3 regions of the Uliginosibacterium sp. 31-12 genome follow, and region 3 is predicted to be linked to each of the others. Evidence: riboswitches for the same ligand, from Rfam matches in the RefSeq annotation. Region 3 holds a riboswitch; each other region holds the start of a gene.
What was found. A riboswitch is a leader RNA that binds a small molecule or an ion and turns the genes downstream of it on or off. The one in region 3 is predicted to bind cobalamin.
Positions count from the first base shown of each region.

Region 1 (6,165 bases), on a different contig from region 3:
TCCGGCTCGCTCTTCATCAACCAGTAGCGCATGCTTCCCTCGGCAAGAAACCTGATTCACGCATTGTGCCGCCAGCCGGTCCAGAGAGGCCAGTCACCCGGCGGCGGCCCGGAAAAATGAAAAGGCGCGAAGCCGGAAGCTTCGCGCCTTTGTTGGGTCCCCCGCATGTGCCGTCGAGCCGTATTCCTGAACCTGGGTTCAGGGGGTCATCTACCCGGCCGCTTCAGGTGCGCCCGGCATAAGGGGCGCTCACAACAGCGGCTTGGTGGGCCGACAACCATGTCGCGTAGACATTGGTTCAAGGAGCTTAAGGCTCAAACGAACACCGCAGGGGAAAACTTGCCGGACCGCCTTTGTTTCGGCCGTCCTTGAATTCTTTATCGGCCAGGATCAGTCACTGCGCTGTGAGGACATATCCTGACTACACAAACCGCTCAGAAAAGCTTCTCCTGTTTCATTGAAGCCTGATCGATCTGGCGGATCATGGCCTCGATTCTACGCTGATAGGAAGGCATGTCCAAGCCTGCCGTGCGCTGAGCCACCACGGCCTCATGCGCAATCATCAGGGCACACATCACGGCAGTGGATTCGCTGCCCGATGAGTTCTTGCCGAGCAGTTGCTGAAGCTTCGCGTTGACCATTTCCACCGCCGCCTGCAGCGTTTCACGCTCATCGGGCTTGACCGATACCTGGTACTCACGGCCCATAATCTGGATCTTCACGGCTTCGCTCATTTTTCATCCTCGACCGGCAGACGTTTGAGCAGCGCTTCAACGCGTTCCGTTGCCACCGCCACCTTCTCGCCGAGGCGTTTGTTTTCGGCTTGCAGAGTGGCCACGCGAGTAGTCAGTTCGCGGTTTTCGAGGTGCAGGCCTTTGTACTCGGCGAGCAGCGTGGCGAGACGGGTTTCGAGACTGGTGAGTTCGGCATCCATCTGCTGATGGTAGTGCTGCGCAGCAAAACCGGTCAACGCAAAGCACCTGCCGTTCGGCTAAAATGCGCGCTGCTTCAGGTGTCCGCCCCATGCCCTTGGTGCGGATTAAACGGGAAGCCGGTGCGCCGTATCCACAGGATATTGCCATTCCGGCACTGCCCCCGCAACGGTAAGCGAGTCAAGACGCAGCAGGCAGCCACTGTGCTTTTGCACGGGAAGGCGTTGTGTCGGAAGAGTTTTCTTCACTCGCGAGTCCGGAGACCGGCCCGAAGCGTATTCGAGGCGCATCGCGGAGGGCGGTGACCGGAACCGCTCCCTCACGTTCCGCGTTTTCTCCTTCCCGACGCCCCGCCCCTGTCTATGATCCGTGCGGGCGGCACGGAAGGAGTCTGTCTTGAATTTCACTCACAAAACCCTGCCGGCGGCCTTGCTGCTGGCCCTCTCCCATCCTGTGCTGGCTCAGGAAACCGAACTCGCGCCAGTGGTGATCACCGCCAACCGCGTGGCGCGCAGCGCCGAGGAAACCCTCACTTCGGTCAGCGTCATCACCCGCAAGGAGATCGAGCAGCAACAGGCCCGCTCGGTGCCGGATCTGCTGCGCGGTCTGCCCGGCGTGCAGTTCGCCAATAACGGCGGCCCCGGCAAGACGACCTCCTTGTTCCTCCGCGGCACCAACTCGGATCACACCCTGGTGTTGATCGATGGCGTGAAAGTCGGCTCGGCCACCAGTGGCGGCACCGCACTGCAAGATCTGCCGATCGAACAAATCGAGCGCATCGAACTCGTACGCGGCCCGCGCGCCAGCCTGTATGGCTCGGAAGCCATCGGCGGCGTAATCCAGATCTTCACCAAAAAGGGCGTGCAACCCACCAGCCTGAGCCTCACTGGCGGTTCGCGCCACAGTTTCGAGGGCTCGGCTGCCGGCGGCTTCGGCTCGCCGGACGCCTGGCTTAACCTCGGCGCATCAGGCCTTACCACGCGCGGCATCAACGTCAAGGATGGCGGCAGCGCACCCGAATCGGATCGTGACGGCTACACACGCAGCACAGTGAATGTGCGCGGCGGCGGCCGCATCGGTGAAAACCTGAGTTACGACGCCCAGGCCCTGCACACCGAGGGTCGCAATGAATATGACGGCAATCCGAACGTTACCGATCTGCAACAGGATCTCTACGCTGGCAATCTGCGCTGGGCGGCCAGTGAGCGCTACACCACGTCCTTCAAGCTGGCTCAGACCCTGGATGCCTCCAAGAATTTCAAGGATGACAAGTTCTCCTCGCGCTTCGACACACGCCGCAGCCAAGCCAGCTGGCAGAACGATTTCACCCTGGCCGAAGGCCACCAGCTGGTCGGCGGCTACGACTACCTGTATGACGAAGCGCTGAGCAGTACCAGCTACGCGCTGGATAGCCGCGTCAATCAGGCCGTGTTCGGGCAGTATCTGGCCGACATCGGCCGTTTCGATCTGCAAGTTGCCGGGCGTCACGACAAGAACGAACAGTATGGCCATCACAATACCGGCAGCCTCGCGCTGGGTTACACCTTCACCCCCGCCCTGCGACTGCGTGCCAGTTATGGCACGGCCTTCAAGGCACCGAGCTTCAATGACCTGTACTACCCGGGTGCCGGCAATCCGGATCTGCAACCCGAGAAATCACGCAGCAGCGAACTTGGTGCTTCCGGCAAGACCGGCGGCTTCAGCTGGGAAGCCAGCCTGTTCCGCACGGAGGTCAGCAACCTGATTGCCTGGGCACCGATCAGCACCGGCTCGGCTATCTGGATCCCGAGCAATGTCTCCAAGGCCCGCATCACCGGGTTGGAGCTGGGCGCCAAGCAGCACTTCGGCAACACCACGCTGGCCGCCAGTGCCACCTTGCAGAATCCGCAGGATCAATCCGGCAGCAGTACCGATGGCAATCTGCTGGTGCGCCGAGCCCGCCAGTTCGGCCGTCTTGACGCAGACCACCAGCTCGGCGCCTGGAGCATCGGCGCCAGCCTGAACGGTGTCGGCTCGCGTTATGACGATGCTGCCAACAAGGTCAAGCTGGGTGGCTATGCCACCACCGATCTGCGTGCCGAATACGCACTCAACAAGGACTGGCGCGCCCAGACCCGCCTCGAGAACGTGTTCGACAAGAACTACCAGACGGCGTATGGCTATAACCAGGCGGGTACCAGTGCCTGGCTGACCCTGCGCTATCAACCCAAGTAAAGTGCTTACCCGCAGCCGGCACCCGCCGGCTGCGCCCGAGGAGAGAACATGAGCGAAGCCGCCCACAACGAACGCGAAGCCCGCCACCTGGCGCGCATGGCCCGCAAGAAAGCCATCATCGACGCGAATATCGCAGCTGCCGATGAAGAGCGCGGCCTGCTGCTGGTCAATACCGGCAACGGCAAGGGCAAGAGCAGTGCAGCCTTCGGCGTACTCGCCCGTGCGCTCGGACACGGCATGAACTGTGCCGTCGTGCAGTTCATCAAGAGCCGCTCGGATACCGGCGAGGAAGCCTTCTTCCGCGAGCATCCGAGCGTCAAATGGCATGTAATGGGCGATGGCTTCACCTGGGACACCCAGAACGATGCGCAGGACAAAGCCACCGCCCGCGCAGCCTGGCAACAGGTCGTGACTTATCTGCGCGACCCGGCAATCGATCTCTTGATCCTCGACGAATTCACCTACACCCTCAAATACGGCTGGCTGCCGCTGGACGAAATCAGCCGCGAACTCATGAGCCGGCCGGACATGCAGCATGTGATCATCACCGGTCGGGCTGCGCCGGAGGGCCTGATCGAGATAGCCGACACCGTCACCACCATGGACCTCACCAAACACGCCTATCACGCCGGCGTGAAGGCCATGCCGGGGGTGGAATGGTGATGAATCCTTACTCGACGGAACACGCTACATGACTTGCCGCGCCTTCCTGATTGCTGCGCCGGCTTCCGGCCAGGGCAAGACCACCGTTACCGCTGCCCTGGCTCGTCAGGCGCGTAGCCGGGGCGAGCGCGTACGGGTGTTCAAGACCGGGCCGGACTTTCTCGACCCGATGATTCACCAGGTCGCCAGCGGCGCGCCCTGTTACCAGCTAGATCTCTTCATGGGTGGCCTTGAGCATTGCCGCGCCCAGCTCGCGCAGGCTGCACAGGAAGCTGACCTGATCCTGGTTGAAGGCGTGATGGGCCTCTTCGATGGCAAGCCCTCCAGCGCCGATCTGGCACGCGCGTTCAATCTGCCGATTGTGGCCGTGATTGACGGCAGCGCCATGGCCCAGACCTTCGGCGCACTGGCCCATGGCCTCGCCAGCTTCCAGCCGGATCTGGAATTTGCCGGCGTGATTGCCAACCGTGTCGGCAGCGAACGCCATGCCGGCATGCTCTTCGAATCACTACCGCCGCACATTCCTGGGCTGGGCTGGCTGCTGCGCGAAGCCTCGATCACCCTGCCGGAACGCCATCTGGGCCTGCTGCCCGCTGCCGAGCTGGCTGATCTGGATGCCAAGCTGGACCACGCCGCCGCTGCGCTGCGTTTCGACCCCTCGCTGCTGCTGGAATGGGACGCGGCAGCGGCATCCGCAAGTGCGACGTCAGTCGCACCTGGCGGACTGAAGCCCGCCCTACAGAACAAGCGCATCGCCATCGCCCGCGACGAAGCCTTCTGCTTCACCTACCCCGCCAATCTCGACACCTTGCGTGCGCTCGGCGCGGAGCTCAGCTTCTTCTCGCCGCTGCATGATGAAGCGCTACCGGACTGCGATGCCGTGTGGCTGCCCGGCGGCTACCCGGAGCTGCACGCGGCGAAAATCGCTGCCAACACCACCATGCAGCTTGCATTACTCGCTCACAGCACGGCCGGCAAACCTCTGCTCGCCGAATGCGGCGGCATGATGAGCCTGTTCGAGACTCTGGTGACCAGCGATGGCGCCATGTACGCCGGCTTCGGCCTGCTCGAAGGCGCCGCGCTGATGCAGAAAAAACTCGCCGCACTGGGCCTGCAAGCCATCGACCTGCCCGAAGGCAGCCTGCGCGGCCACAGCTTCCACTACTCCCGCAGCGAAACACCACTGACGCCGATTGCCACCGGCACGAATCCGAATGGCGGACCGACAACGGAGGCCGTCTATCGCGTCGGCCGCACCACCGCGAGCTACATCCACTTCTACTTTCCCTCCAACCCGGAAGCGGTCGCCGCGCTGTTCACGGCATGAGCGGCGCCCAACGCATCGTTTGTCTGACGGAAGAAACCACCGAGACGCTCTATCTACTCGGCGAGGAGGCCCGTATCGTCGGCATCTCCGGCTACACCGTGCGGCCCGAGCGGGCCCGCAAGGAGAAGCCCAAAGTCTCGGCCTTTACCAGCGCGAAGATCGACAAGATTCTCGCCCTGGAGCCAGATCTGGTCATCGGCTTCTCCGACCTGCAAGCTGACATTGCTTCGCAGCTGATCCGCAGCGGCGTGAACGTGCTGATCACCAATCAGCGCAGCATCGAGGAAATTCTCGCCACGATCTACACCGTGGGCGCGCTGGCTGGCGTGCCGGACAAAGCCGCGGCGTTGGTAGCCGAGTTACGTGCGGGGCTGGATAGGATCGCACAGGAAACCGCCCGCCTGCCGCGCCAGCCACGCGTGTATTTCGAGGAATGGAACGAGCCACTGATCTCCGGCATCCGCTGGGTCGCCGAGCTGATCGTGCTGGCCGGTGGCGAAGAATGCTTCCCGGAGCTCAAGCAGCACAAGTCAGCGAAGCAGCGCATCATTGCCGACCCACTCGAAGTGGTCCGCCGTGCGCCGGATATTCTGATCGCATCCTGGTGTGGCAAGAAATTCCAGCCCGAGCAGGTGCTGGGGCGCCCCGGCTGGAACGCCGTGCCTGCTGTACGCAACGGCCAGCTGCACGAGATCAGATCCTGCGACATCCTGCAGCCCGGCCCGGCTGCGCTCACCGATGGTCTGCACCAGCTCGCCACCATCATCCGGCGCTGGGCGGAGCGCCACGCATGAGCATCAGCCTGTCCATCCTGCTCGGCGTGCTGCTCGACCGCCTCTTCGGCGAAGTGCCGCGCTGGCATCCGCTGGTGGGCTTCGGCAACGCGGCAGCCTGGCTCGAAAAGCGCCTCAACAGTGGCCGCGCGCGCATCCTGCGCGGTGCGCTGGGCTGGGCACTGCTCGTCGCACCCCTCACGCTGGTAGCCGCGTGGCTGAACAAAACCCCGTATGGCTGGATCATGGACGGCAT
Region 1 is NZ_JAUOOA010000006.1:99,199-105,363, forward strand. Features, by position in the region: gene Q3Y64_RS12555 (EVE domain-containing protein) at 1-32, opposite strand, end outside; RNA gene ssrS (6S RNA) at 155-337, opposite strand; gene Q3Y64_RS12565 (cell division protein ZapA) at 435-734, opposite strand; gene Q3Y64_RS12570 (hypothetical protein) at 731-970, opposite strand; cobalamin riboswitch at 994-1,219, shown strand; gene btuB (TonB-dependent vitamin B12 receptor) at 1,329-3,146, shown strand; gene cobO (cob(I)yrinic acid a,c-diamide adenosyltransferase) at 3,195-3,809, shown strand; gene Q3Y64_RS12585 (cobyrinate a,c-diamide synthase) at 3,838-5,136, shown strand; gene Q3Y64_RS12590 (cobalamin-binding protein) at 5,133-5,930, shown strand; gene cbiB (adenosylcobinamide-phosphate synthase CbiB) at 5,927-6,165, shown strand, end outside.
Region 1: it holds a riboswitch for cobalamin, as region 3 does, so the genes downstream of both, btuB (TonB-dependent vitamin B12 receptor) here and Q3Y64_RS03175 (energy-coupling factor ABC transporter permease) in region 3, are expected to answer to the same signal.

Region 2 (6,165 bases), on a different contig from region 3:
TTGTCCTGCGCGCGCACGGCAGCCAGTGCAGGGTGCGGCATGTTGCCGGTGACACCACGCGGCACCGGCGCAGCCGCCTGCGGCGCCGGTGCGGAGCCGGTCGCCACCGGCTGGAGGGCGGGCGCGGGGCTGCCCCAGTCTTCGAAATTCAGGGAGCTCATTGGCAGGCCTCGCATTCGGGGTTGTCGATGGAGCAGAACTTGGGCTCGGCGGGCACATTGATCTGCTCGACCGGGGCGGAGGTTTTCTCCATGGCGGTGGCACCGAGGGTGCGCAGGTAGTAGGTGGTCTTCAGGCCACGCTTCCAGGCCAGCTTGTAGATCTCGTCGAGCTTGCGGCCCGAGGGCGCAGCCAGGTACAGGTTCAGCGACTGGGCCTGATCGATCCACTTCTGGCGGCGCGCGGCGGCTTCGATCAGCCACACCGCGTCCACCTCGAAAGCGGTGGCGTAACGGGCCTTAAGCTCGGCCGGGATACGGTCGATGCGGGCCAGCGAGCCATCGAAATACTTCAGGTCAGCGATCATCACTTCATCCCACAGGCCCAGGGCTTTCAGATCGCGTACCAGGTGTTCGCCCACCACCGTGAATTCACCGGAGAGGTTGGATTTCACGTAGAGGTTCTGATAATCCGGCTCGATGCAGGCGGAGACACCGATGATGTTGGAAATGGTGGCGGTAGGTGCGATGGCAACGCAGTTGGAGTTGCGCATGCCGTGGCGGCCGATCTGGCTGCGCAGGGCATCCCAATCGAGGCGCGCGCTGCGATCCACTTCCACCGCTTCGCCGCGACCTTCTTCGAGCAGGGCAATCGACTCGTGCGGCAGGATGCCGCGATCCCACAGGCTGCCACGGTAGCTGGAGTACACACCACGCTCGCGGGCCAGCTCGCTGGAGGCCCAGTAGGCCTGATAGCAGACAGCTTCCATGGAGCGATCGGCAAATTCGACGGCTTCATTCGAGGCGAAAGGCAGGCCCATGCGGTGCAGGCAGTCGGCATAGCCCATCACGCCGAGGCCCACCGGGCGGTGGCGCAGGTTGGAAGTGCGCGCCTTGGGGGTGGCGTAGAAATTGATGTCGACCACGTTGTCGAGCATGCGCATGGCGGTGCTGACTGTGCGGGCGAGCTTGGCCTGATCGAGCTGCCACTCACCTTCGATCTGCACCAGGTGGGCCGGCAGGTTCACCGAGCCGAGGTTGCACACGGCGGTCTCGGTGTCGGAGGTGTTGAGGGTGATCTCGGTGCACAGGTTGGAGCTGTGGACCACACCGGCATGCTGCTGCGGCGAGCGCAGGTTGCACGGATCCTTGAAGGTGATCCAGGGATGGCCGGTCTCGAACAGCATGGTCAGCATCTTGCGCCACAGTTGCACGGCAGGCAGCTTCTTGTGCAGCTTGAGCTCGCCACGTGCGGCCTTCTCTTCGTAGGCCTCGTAGGCAGTGCGGAAGGCGCTGCCGAACTTCTCGTGCAGGTCGGGCACATCGGAAGGCGAGAACAGGGTCCAGTCTTCACCGGCGATCACGCGCTGCATGAAGAGATCCGGAATCCAGTTGGCGGTGTTCATGTCGTGCGTGCGGCGGCGCTCATCGCCAGTGTTCTTGCGCAGCTCCAGGAACTCCTCGATGTCGAGGTGCCAGGTCTCCAGATAGGCACACACCGCGCCCTTGCGCTTGCCGCCCTGATTCACGGCCAGCGCCGTGTCATTGACCACCTTGAGGAAGGGGATCACGCCCTGGCTCTTGCCGTTGGTGCCTTTGATGCGGCTGCCCAGCGAACGCACCGGGGTCCAGTCGTTACCCAGGCCACCGGCATACTTCTGAAGTAGGGCATTTTCCTTCACCGCCTGATAGATGCCGTCCAGATCGTCAGCTACCGTGGTCAGATAGCAGGAGGAGAGCTGCGAGTGGCAGGTGCCACTGTTGAACAGGGTCGGCGTGCTGCTCATGAAATCGAAGCTGGCAAGCAGCTGGTAGAACTCGATGGCGCGCGCTTCGCGGTCGATCTCATTCAGTGCCAGTCCCATCGCCACGCGCATGAAGAAACTCTGCGGCAGCTCGATGCGGCGCTCTTCGATGTGCAGGAAGTAGCGGTCGTAGAGCGTCTGCAGGCCGAGGTAGTCAAAGCGCAGATCGTTGTCGGCCTTCAGGGCGGCAGCCAGGCGCGGCAGGTCGTATTCAGCCAGACGCGCATCGAGCAGGCCTGCCTTGACGCCTTCGCGGATCAGGCCTGGGAAAGCTTCCGGCAGGCGCGCAGCCATGGCGACCTGGCCCAGCTCCTCACCCAGCACTTCGATGCTCACGCTGCGCAGCAGCAGGCGGGCAGCCAGCTTGGAATAATCCGGATCACGTTCGATCAGGGTGCGCGCCGCAAGCACCAGAGACTGACGCACGGAAGCCACCGGTACGCCGTCGTAGAGATTGTGCAGGGCGTGTTCGAGCACGGTTTCAGCGGACACATCCCCCAAGCCAACGCAGGCTTCACGAATCTGGCCAAGCAGGGCAACTTCATCCAGCGGGCGACGCTCGTCGCCATCCAGCACATGCAGGCGGGCCGGCGCGGCAGCGGGCACGGCAGCCTGCTGGGCGGCGCGTTCGGAAGAGCGCTTCTCACGGTAGAGCACATAGGCCCGGGCCACATCGTGCTGGCCGGCGCGCATCAGGGCCAGTTCGACCTGATCCTGCACATCTTCGATATGCACCGTGCCGCCGCCAGGCAGGCGGCGGGTCAGCGCACCGACCACAGTCGCCGTAAGCTGATTCACCAGCTCGCGGATGCGCGCCGAAGCGGCGCCTTGCCCACCCTCGACAGCGATGAAAGCCTTGGACAGCGCCACGCTGATTTTCTCAGCCTGGAAGGGCACCACAGCGCCATTGCGGCGGATCAGCTCGAGACCTGCCTGGCTGGCGGCAAAGTCGGATTCGCTGCTGGAAATGCTGCTGGGCGCGCTGCTGCGGGCGGCCTCGACCGCGATGGCGGAATGTTGCATGCCGGCTCTCTCTCTTGATGGGGAACGGCATGCCGGGGGGCGGTGAACGCAGGCCTGCAGGCAGCGTCGCATCGGCCCCGGAGACACCCCGCTCCAGTTGATGTTTTATCTGTGTGACGGCCGGTCTCCTGGCTGCCGGGTCAAAGCCTGTCGGCAGCCTTCCCGGATCATCCCAGTGGCATGCCGGCACTCGCCGGTCACAGTTGCGGGGGCAGCGCCAGCGAGCTGGCTTCCCGACACCGTCGGGACGGAGTGTAGGGGCTGTATTTAGTCGGAGTCAAGCCGATGACAACTATACCTAGTAGCAGATACCAATAACCCGACTAGATGTAGTGAAATTCAGAAAACCGCTTGCGGGCTTGCTGCAGGGCCACTTGCACTGGTTTTGTGCCACCCGGCGCGCTTACTCCTGGCGCACCAGACGCACGCCATCCACCACCATCACCCACTCACCCTGCTCCGGGTGCGGACGCTGGCTGACAACGAAGGTGGCCGAGGCCGGCCCCAGCCCGGCAACGATGTTGTCGCCCTCGAAACGCTGGATCGGCACATCCAGCGAGGTACTGCTGCTACCCTGGGCGCGCTGGTAATACAGGCGGCCGTCACTGCTGATCGACAGCAGCATGCCAGGACCCTCCCAGTCGCCGGCATAGATCTCCTTGTCGGCAGGCAGGGGTTCGCTGCACGCGCTGAGCAGCAGCAGGATGAGAGGCAGGAGGCGTTTCATGCGGAGCATCTTCCAGGCGTAAAAAGCCCGGCAAGCGCCGGGCTAAGGGGCTCAGCCGCCCGTGGCGAGGCGATAGGCCAGGTCCGGCAAGAACTGGCCGGCGCCGGCTGCACAGCCATCGGCTTCGCCCGGGGCCTTGAGCCACAGCGCCATCTCCATGCCGCTACCAAGGCTCAGCACCTTGCTGGTGGCACCGACCTTGCGGCCGGCCGGGTCGCACCATTCGCTGCCGTTCGGGCCATTGCCGTTGCGCGAAGAGTCGATCACATAAGGCTTGGCGGCACTGCCCTGGAGCTGAAGCTGCGCGATCACGGCCGCGCCGTGGGTCTGCAGTTCGGTATCGGCCCGGTAGTTGGACACGTTCAGGGCAAAACCACGCACCCGCGCCACACCGGCATTGATCAAGCGGGTAGCAGTATCAGCCGCACTCTTCCAGTTCGAATGGCCTGCATCGATATAGACCCAGGCATTCGGAGCCTTGGCGGCAAACTGGTCGACGGCGTAATTGAGCAGGGCTAGGCGCGCCGTGCGGTCGGCATCCGAGGGCAGGCAGTCGAGCTGCATCAGCGCGTCCGGCTCAAGGATCACGATCGCCGGCTTGCTGCCGATGCCACCAGCAAATGCGCTGATCCAGGTCTTGTAGGCGTCACCACCGCTGGAGCCGCCGGCGCTGTAAGAGCCGCAATCACGGCTGGGAATGTTGTAGGCAATCAGCAACGGGATCTTGCCGGCGCTCTGCGCCGCGCTGGCATAGCCACTCACGGCAGTGGCGATATCGCCACTCCATTCGCCGAACCACTTGCCGAAGGCCTGCTGGGCGATCGCGCTGTTGATGGTGGCGGTGCGTGAGTCAGCGGGATTGGCGGCTACCCAGTTGCGCACCTGCGAATTCGGGTCGGAGTAGAAGGCGCTGAAGCCATTGCTGAGGCCCAAACCTCCGCTGGCACTGCTCGCCGTGCTGGAACTGGCGATGCTGCTGGCCGCTGTGCTGCTCGCCTGAACCGAAACCGATGACGCGGAGGCTCCTCCACTGCTACCGCCGCCACACGCGGCCAGCATGACAGCGGCCACCGCTCCGACCAGAAAGACCTGACGCATTGCTTCACTCCCCGAAACTGCTTGTTATGTGCGTGGAATCCTAAGCAGGATCCGTGACTTAATTCACGGAAACTCGACCAGTGGCACTGCGCTGCTGCCAGCTGTGAGGCTCGCCGCAGGCCCTGGCCTGCGTTATCCTCGCCCGGCATCCTGACCGGCTCCCTGCGCATGTCCATCGAACCTTCCCGCTCCACCCTGCAGCTTCTCGGCGCCCGTCGATTCGGCCCGCTGTTCCTCACGCAGTTCTGTGGCGCGTTCAATGACAACGTGTTCAAGAACACGCTGCTGCTGCTGATCACCTTCCAGGCCGGCCAGGTGCTCGGACTGGCGCCGGCGGTGGCAGTGCAACTGGCGGCGGGGCTATTCGTGCTGCCCTTCTTCCTGTTTTCGGCGCTGGCTGGCCAGCTGGCGGACAAGTACGACAAGAGCCGCCTGATCCGCATCATCAAGGCGGTGGAGATCGGTATCGCAGTGGTCGCCAGCGTGGGTTTCTTCACCCGCCATGTGGAGCTGCTGCTCTTCGCCCTGTTCATGATGGGCTTGCACTCCACCTTCTTCGGCCCGCTCAAGTATTCGATCCTGCCGCAGCACCTGCATCCGGACGAACTTGTCGCCGGCAATGCCTGGGTGGAGAGCGGCACCTTCGTGGCGATCCTTGCCGGCAGCGTGCTCTCCGGCCTGCTGATGGCCATTCCGCAGATCGGAGCGGACCTGTGCGGCGTGCTCACGGTGATCGTAGCGGGGCTGGGTTACGCGGCCAGCCGGCGCATTCCGCCGGCGCCTTCACCCGCGCCGGAGCTCAAGGTGAGCCACAACTTCATCGCCGAAACCTGGCGCAACCTGAAGCTCGCCGCGCGCAACAAGACTGTGTTCATGGCGCTACTGGGCATCTCGTGGTTCTGGTTCTTCGGCGCCCTGCTGCTGACCGAGTTCGCCCCTTATGTGCAGGGTGTGCTGGGCGGCGATGAGCTGATGGTTACCACCTTGCTGGGTACCTTCATCGTCGGCATCGCGACGGGCTCCTTCCTGTGCGAGCGCATGTCGGGCAAGCATGTGGAGCTGGGCCTGGTGCCGCTGGGCACGCTGTGCATCAGCCTGTTTGCCTTCGACCTGTGGCTGGCCAGCCCCACCGGTACGCCAGCAGCGCTCACCCTGGCGGGTTTCCTGGCCAAGCCCGCCAGCTGGCGCATCCTCCTCGACATGGTGATGATCGGCGTCGGTGGCGGCTTTTTCACCGTACCACTGTATGCATTGATGCAGAGCCGCTCGAATGTGGCCGAACGCTCGCGCATCATCGCCGCCAACAACATCCTGAATGCCGCTTTCATGGTGGCCTCGGCCGGCATCACGGCTG
Region 2 is NZ_JAUOOA010000004.1:2,855-9,019, forward strand. Features, by position in the region: gene Q3Y64_RS08970 (ribonucleotide-diphosphate reductase subunit beta) at 1-161, opposite strand, end outside; gene Q3Y64_RS08975 (ribonucleoside-diphosphate reductase subunit alpha) at 158-2,986, opposite strand; cobalamin riboswitch at 3,087-3,245, opposite strand; gene Q3Y64_RS08980 (hypothetical protein) at 3,390-3,713, opposite strand; gene Q3Y64_RS08985 (glycoside hydrolase family 6 protein) at 3,765-4,811, opposite strand; gene Q3Y64_RS08990 (MFS transporter) at 4,980-6,165, shown strand, end outside.
Region 2: it holds a riboswitch for cobalamin, as region 3 does, so the genes downstream of both, Q3Y64_RS08975 (ribonucleoside-diphosphate reductase subunit alpha) here and Q3Y64_RS03175 (energy-coupling factor ABC transporter permease) in region 3, are expected to answer to the same signal.

Region 3 (6,165 bases):
TACCGGCTGAACGGTTCATTGCCGATCATGAACTTCGGGCAGGCCATGCTTGAGGACAAGGAGCGTGTTGAGGTTCTCAAGGGCGCGTCCGCGCTCTACTACGGCTTTGCTGCGCCGGCGGGCATCGTGAATTATGTGACCAAGCGGCCGACCGCAAAGCCCCTGACTAGCGTATCGATGAACCTTGATCAGTATGGCACCGCGATACTGGCCACGGATATGAGTCGTCGCTATGGCGAGAATGACCAGTATGGGCTGCGGCTGAATGCGGGTGGTGGCGCAGTGGGCAGCTATCTCGACGGAGTGGATTCCGGCAATCGCCGATTTGCCGCGGCCGCCTTCGACTGGAAGGTGTCGAACCGCCTGCGCTTGAAAACGGACCTCGAATACGATCACCGCAAGACCACCGAGCAGGTCGGCGTTACGCTGCCGACAGCAGTCAATGGCGTGATTACGCTGCCGCATCCGGTTGACCCGAAGAAGAGCGTCGGTCCGAGCGACTCGAAGTTCGAGACGGATGCAGTGAACGCCTTGCTCCGAGCCGATTACGCGCTGGACGACAACTGGACGCTGACCTTCGAAGGTGGCCATGCGCAGACCTCGCGCGATCGCAATCTGGCTACCTTCCGTTTCACTAGCGCGGCCACGGTGGCGACTGGCGCTGGCCGCATCCAGGGCACGAGCCAGCATTCGCTGGTGAAGTCCGATCTAGTGAAGAGCGAGCTTTTCGGCACGGTTGACGCGTTTGGCCGGCGTCACGAGTTGACCTTTGGGCTCTCGCAGACGGACAAGTCGCAAGACGCGATTTACAGCACCACCTACACCGTGGCTTCACAGAATCTTTACAGTCCGGTTTCGATCGGTTCTGTCGTGTGGGCTGCCACGCCAACCAGCCCGACCACGGCCGAGCTCAATACCACCGATACCGGCTTCTACGCGATGGACCGCATTGCGCTGTCTGATCACTGGCAAATCATCGGTGGTTTGCGGCATTCGCTGTATCGAAGCGACCAGGCCGACAACCACTATGACGTCAGCAAAACTACGCCGATGCTTGCCGCGGTGTATCGTCCGCTCACTTCGCTCTCGCTCTACGCCTCTTATGCGCGAGGGTTGGAGGAGGGTGACACAGCCCCGACCGGAGCGCTCAACGTGGGTGAGCGGATGGCGCCTGGCGTGAGCAAGCAGTACGAACTGGGCTCGCGCTGGCAGGTGCTGGGGGATACGTTGCTTTCTGCGGCAATCTTCCAGATCGACCGGCCCGGTGCCTACACCGGCACCGATGGCTACTACGTGGCCGATGGCGAGCAACGCTATCGCGGCCTCGAACTCTCGACTCAGGGCAAGATCACACGGGATCTGGGCTGGCTCACCTCGGCACAATGGCTGGATCCGCGTTTCCGCAAGAGCGCGGCGGCCTACGTTGGCAAGCTGCCCGAAAATGCTGCCCGCCGGACGGCGAGCGCCTTCCTGACGCTGGATGTGGCCTGGGTGCCGGGCCTTACACTCAATGGGGGCAGCTACTACACAGGGCGTCGTCCCGTTGATGATCTGAACCAGGCATGGTTACCGTCGGTGACGCTCTACGCTGCTGGCGCGCGTTATGCGACTCACATCTTCTCTAGGGCAGTAAGCTGGCAGCTCAACATCGAGAATCTGACTGACAAAGAATACTGGGCTGGTGCCGGTACCCGACTTGCGGCCGGGGCGCCGCGCACGGTCAAGCTCGGCGTGAAGATCGATCTCTGAGATGAGCAGGTCTGCCGGCGGGGTGAGCGCAATCCTGCGCTGGAGCTTCTTCCAGCTGCATTGGCTGATCGGCATCACCGCCGGCAGCCTCCTGATGCTGATCGGGCTTTCCGGGGCGATGATGTCGTTCGAGGAGGAGATCCTCGATATGCTGAATCCGGGTCTGCGCAGCGTGCCGGTGCAATCGGTGCCCATGCTCGCACCGCCGCTGCTTCTGGCTGTAGTGGTGCCGCTGCCCAGCGGCGAGCGAATCGCCACCGCTATTTTTTCTGCCGAAGCGGGGCGCAGCGTGCAACTGCTGCTGCAGACGCCTCCTGGGGCGAGCAAGCTGCTGCCGCTCTATGTCCATCCCTATACCGGCCAACTGCTTGGCGAAGCGCGTGGCCAGGCTTTCTTTGAATGGATCGAGCGCCTGCACCGCTTTTTTCTGCTGCCACGTGAGCCGGGGCGAGTCGTCGCCGGCATTTTGTCGAGTAGCTTGTTGCTGCTGATCGCGTCGGGCCTTTACCTGCGCTGGCCCCGCAGGCCTCTGGACTTGCGCACCTGGCTTGGCTTCAACCCACGCCTGAAGGGTAGGCCCTTCCTTTGGAGCCTACATGCGGTGCTGGCAACCTGGGCTCTGCCGGCCTGGTTGCTGCTTACAGCTACCGGAATCTACTGGTCCTTCGATAGCGTGCGCAGCTCTGTCGACAGCTGGGCCGGTATTGAACGCGCCCCCCGCGTGAAGAAGGAGATGCCGCCAAAGGCCGATCTTAATGGAGCCGTGCCGGACATTTCGCTCGCCTGGCAGCGCTTTTCCGACAAGGTGCCGGCCTGGCGCGAGTTGCGCGTACGGCCGCCGGAAACCGCGTCGGCTGCGCTCGAAATCCTGTGGCTGCTGCCGGATGCCGCGCATCAGCGCGAGCGCAACCGTATGCTCATTGCGCTCGATGGCAAGCTGAAGAAGGACGAGCGCTTTGCCGACCAGAGCACGGGCAAGCGTGTACTGGCGATGATTCATCCGCTGCATATGGGGCGCGACTTCGGTCTCGCCGTGCAACTCTTTATGATGCTTTCGGGATTGGCACTGCCGGTGCTGGGGGTGACTGGCTGGCTGCTCTATCTTTCGCGGCGGCGTGGCGCGCGCGAGGCTGAGCGTCAGCGCAAGGCGCTTTTGCCGGTCGTAGGCGTAGCGGCGGAAGAGTCCATCCTGGTGGCCTGGGCGAGTCAGACCGGCCGCGCCGAGTCGCTCGCGCTGCGCACTGCCGCCGCGCTGCAGGCCGCTGGCCGCGCTGTGGTGCTGAGGCCACTTGCCAGTCTTCAGCCGGCAGAGCTGGCGGGCTTTCCGCAGGCGCTGTTCGTGGTCAGTACCTTCGGCGAAGGTGAGGCGCCTGATACGGCTCGCGGCTTTGCTCGAGCATTGGGTTTGGCCGATCTGGAACTCGAACGTTTGCGTTTTGCAGTGCTCGCACTGGGAAACCGGCAGTACCGTCAGTTCTGCGGTTTCGGCCACAGCTTGCAGGCCGCCTTGCTGCGTTTCGGGGCTCAAGCCTGGCAGCCGCTTACGCCTGCCTGTGAAACCGAGCCGGCGGCTGTCGAGCACTGGTTTGCAGGGCTGAAGCGCTTTGGTGTGAGGGATGACAGCCTGAGCGCTTCAGCCCAAGCCGCGCCTGCCTGGGAGCCGTGGCGCCTTGCGCAGCGCACGCTGCTCAACCCTGGCAGCAGTGGCTCGCCACTGTTCGAACTCACGCTGCTGCCAGCCAAAGGGGAGCTGCCACACTGGACTCCCGGCGCACTGGTAGAGATCCTTCCCTGTCCCCATTCATGTTCCGTTGAGCCGGATCTACCGGCGCCACGTCGCTACTCGATTGCCTCGATCCCGGAAGATGGGTGTCTTCAGTTAATCGTACGCCAGCATCATCATGCCCTGGGCATCGGGCTGGCTTCGGGTTTCCTGACCCTGAATTGCCCGCTCGATGGCGAACTGGCGCTGCGGCTGCGGGCAAATCCGAGCTTCACTCTCGCTGAGGACGATAGCCCCAGCATTTTCATCGGCAATGGCTCCGGTATTGCCGGCCTGCGTGGCTTGCTGCGCGAACGTGTGCGACGCGGCATCGGGCGAAACTGGCTGGTCTTCGGGGAGCGCCATCGTGCCACCGATAGCGTGTGCGAAACCGAGTTCGGAGTCTGGGTGCAGGCGGGCTTGCTGGAGGTGGATCGTGTCTTCTCGCGCGAGCCGGGCGGCTGCCATGTGCAGGACTTTCTGCGTGGCGAGTCCGCACGCCTCATGCGCTGGCTGGGTGAAGGCGCAGTGATTCATGTCTGCGGTAGTTTGCAGGGCATGGCGGGGGGCGTGGATGCCATGCTTGAAGCCTTGCTAGGGCGTGAAGGGCTGGACTTGCTGATCGCTCAAAAGCGCTACCGGCGCGACGTGTACTGAGCACACCAACGCCCCGAGCGACATTCGCTTGCATAAATTGTCTCCAGGCGTGGAAACATGCTTTTCTGAGGCGATCGCCAGGGTCGAGAGATCCTCTACAACATCGGGCGCTTTCAGAAAGCAGCGCTTTGTCGTTACACTTATCGCAGCTTCAGGTTCCTGCTCTGCGTCATGCACGTGCAGGTGAAATGGGAAGCCGGTGCGTGCAGCCTTCGGGTTGCGACAATTCCGGCGCTGCCCCCGCAACGGTAAGCGAGTCAAGAATGAACCGGTCAGCACGCTGCTGCTGATCTGGCCACTGTATCCAGTCGGGTATGGGAAGGCGGTTCATTCCGGTGTGCCTTGAGGCCACCACTCGCAAGCCCGGAGACCTGCCTGATGCATTGACGCAGGCCGTTGCGGTGGGCGATGGGGTGCATGTCATGAGGGGCCTCATTGCGTCCCTGCCTGTGCCCATCCGGTGTCCCTCACCACGGGCTGCAGCTCATGATGTTCATCCCTTCTTTCTCTCCTGGCCGTTCCGGCCTGCGTCGTTTCATCCACTACGCAGCGCCCGGTGGGGGCGCAAAGGAGAGTCGCAATGCATATCGAACCGGGCCAACTGGCCGCTTCCACAATTCTCGGCGCCAATGTCGTCGCCAGCGCGCTACTGGTCAGCCAGTTGCCGGGCCTGCTGCTGCGCCCGGCGCTGTGGCTGCGCACCCTGCTGGCAGCAGGTTTTTTCTCGCTGTTCATGCAGATGTATCACCTGCCGGTGGGACCGTCTGAACTGCATTTTGTTGGCGCCATGCCGATCTACCTGTTGTTCGGTTTCCTGCCAACGCTATTCGGCTTCGCCCTGGGGCTGCTGGCGCAGGGGCTGATATTCGAACCGCAGGATCTGCTGCATCTGGGCGTCAATGCGCTCTCACTGATGCTGCCGCTGCTGGCAGTGCACTTCAGCGTAGGCCGCCGCCTGGCCGAGGCAGCCCGTAATGGCGAGATCGCGTCCCTGCTCAAGCTGGATGGTTTCTATTACTCAGGCGTCACCTTGATGGTGGGTTTCTGGCTCAGCCAGGGATTGGTGGCGACGCCACTCGTGGAGTGGGCTCACTTCGCTGCGAGCTATGTGACGCTGGTGCTCTTGGAACCGGTCTTTACCTGGGGCATCGTCAGCCTGCTGACGCGAGCTTCCGGGCAGACTGCCACGCCGGCCTGGGCGCGTCTGTGCCTGGATGAGAAGCTGGTTCAGCGCAGCGCGGCCTGACGATGTCTGTTGTCGCAAAGACGCCTGCCGGCCAGTCCGGCACGGTCTGGTTCGTCGGTGCCGGCCCGGGCGATCCTGAGCTCATCACGGTCAAGGGCCGTAGCCTGATCGAAGTGGCCGGCGCGATCCTGTTCGCCGGCTCGCTGGTCAGCGAGGCCGCTACGCGCTGGGCGCCATCAGCGTGTGTGATCACCGACAGCAAGGACATGACGCTGGAGCAGATGTCCGAGTGGCTCGTCGAACAGAGCTCACGCCATGCTGTAGTCGTGCGTCTGCAGACTGGAGATCCGGCGCTCTACGGCACGCTGATCGAGATGGTGCGGCCACTGGATGCGCTGGGTATTCCGGTGGGCGTGGTGCCCGGTGTGTCCTCGGCAATGGCCTCGGCGGCGGCGGCGGTGGAAAGCTTCACCCTGCCCGAGATCACCCAGACGACCATTTTCACGCGCATCGAAGGGCGCACGCCGATGCCTCCCGGTGAGGACCTCGCCGCGCTGGCGGCGCATCGCTGCACGCTGTGTATCTTCCTGTCCATCACCCTGATGCACAAGCTCGAAGCGGGCTTGCGCGCAGCGGGCTGGGCGGAGGATGCGCCGATTCTCGTCGTGCACAAGGCGAGCTGGCCGGGTGAGGAAATCATCCTGCGCGGCACGCTCGCCACCATCAAACAACAGTGTCGTGAAGCGCGCATCGTGAGCCAGGCTATGGTGATCGCAAGCCCCACCCTGGGCGCACGCGAATGGCCCGAACT
Region 3 is NZ_JAUOOA010000001.1:680,666-686,830, forward strand. Features, by position in the region: gene Q3Y64_RS03165 (TonB-dependent siderophore receptor) at 1-1,749, shown strand, start outside; gene Q3Y64_RS03170 (sulfite reductase flavoprotein subunit alpha) at 1,751-4,168, shown strand; cobalamin riboswitch at 4,305-4,562, shown strand; gene Q3Y64_RS03175 (energy-coupling factor ABC transporter permease) at 4,749-5,414, shown strand; gene cobM (precorrin-4 C(11)-methyltransferase) at 5,417-6,165, shown strand, end outside.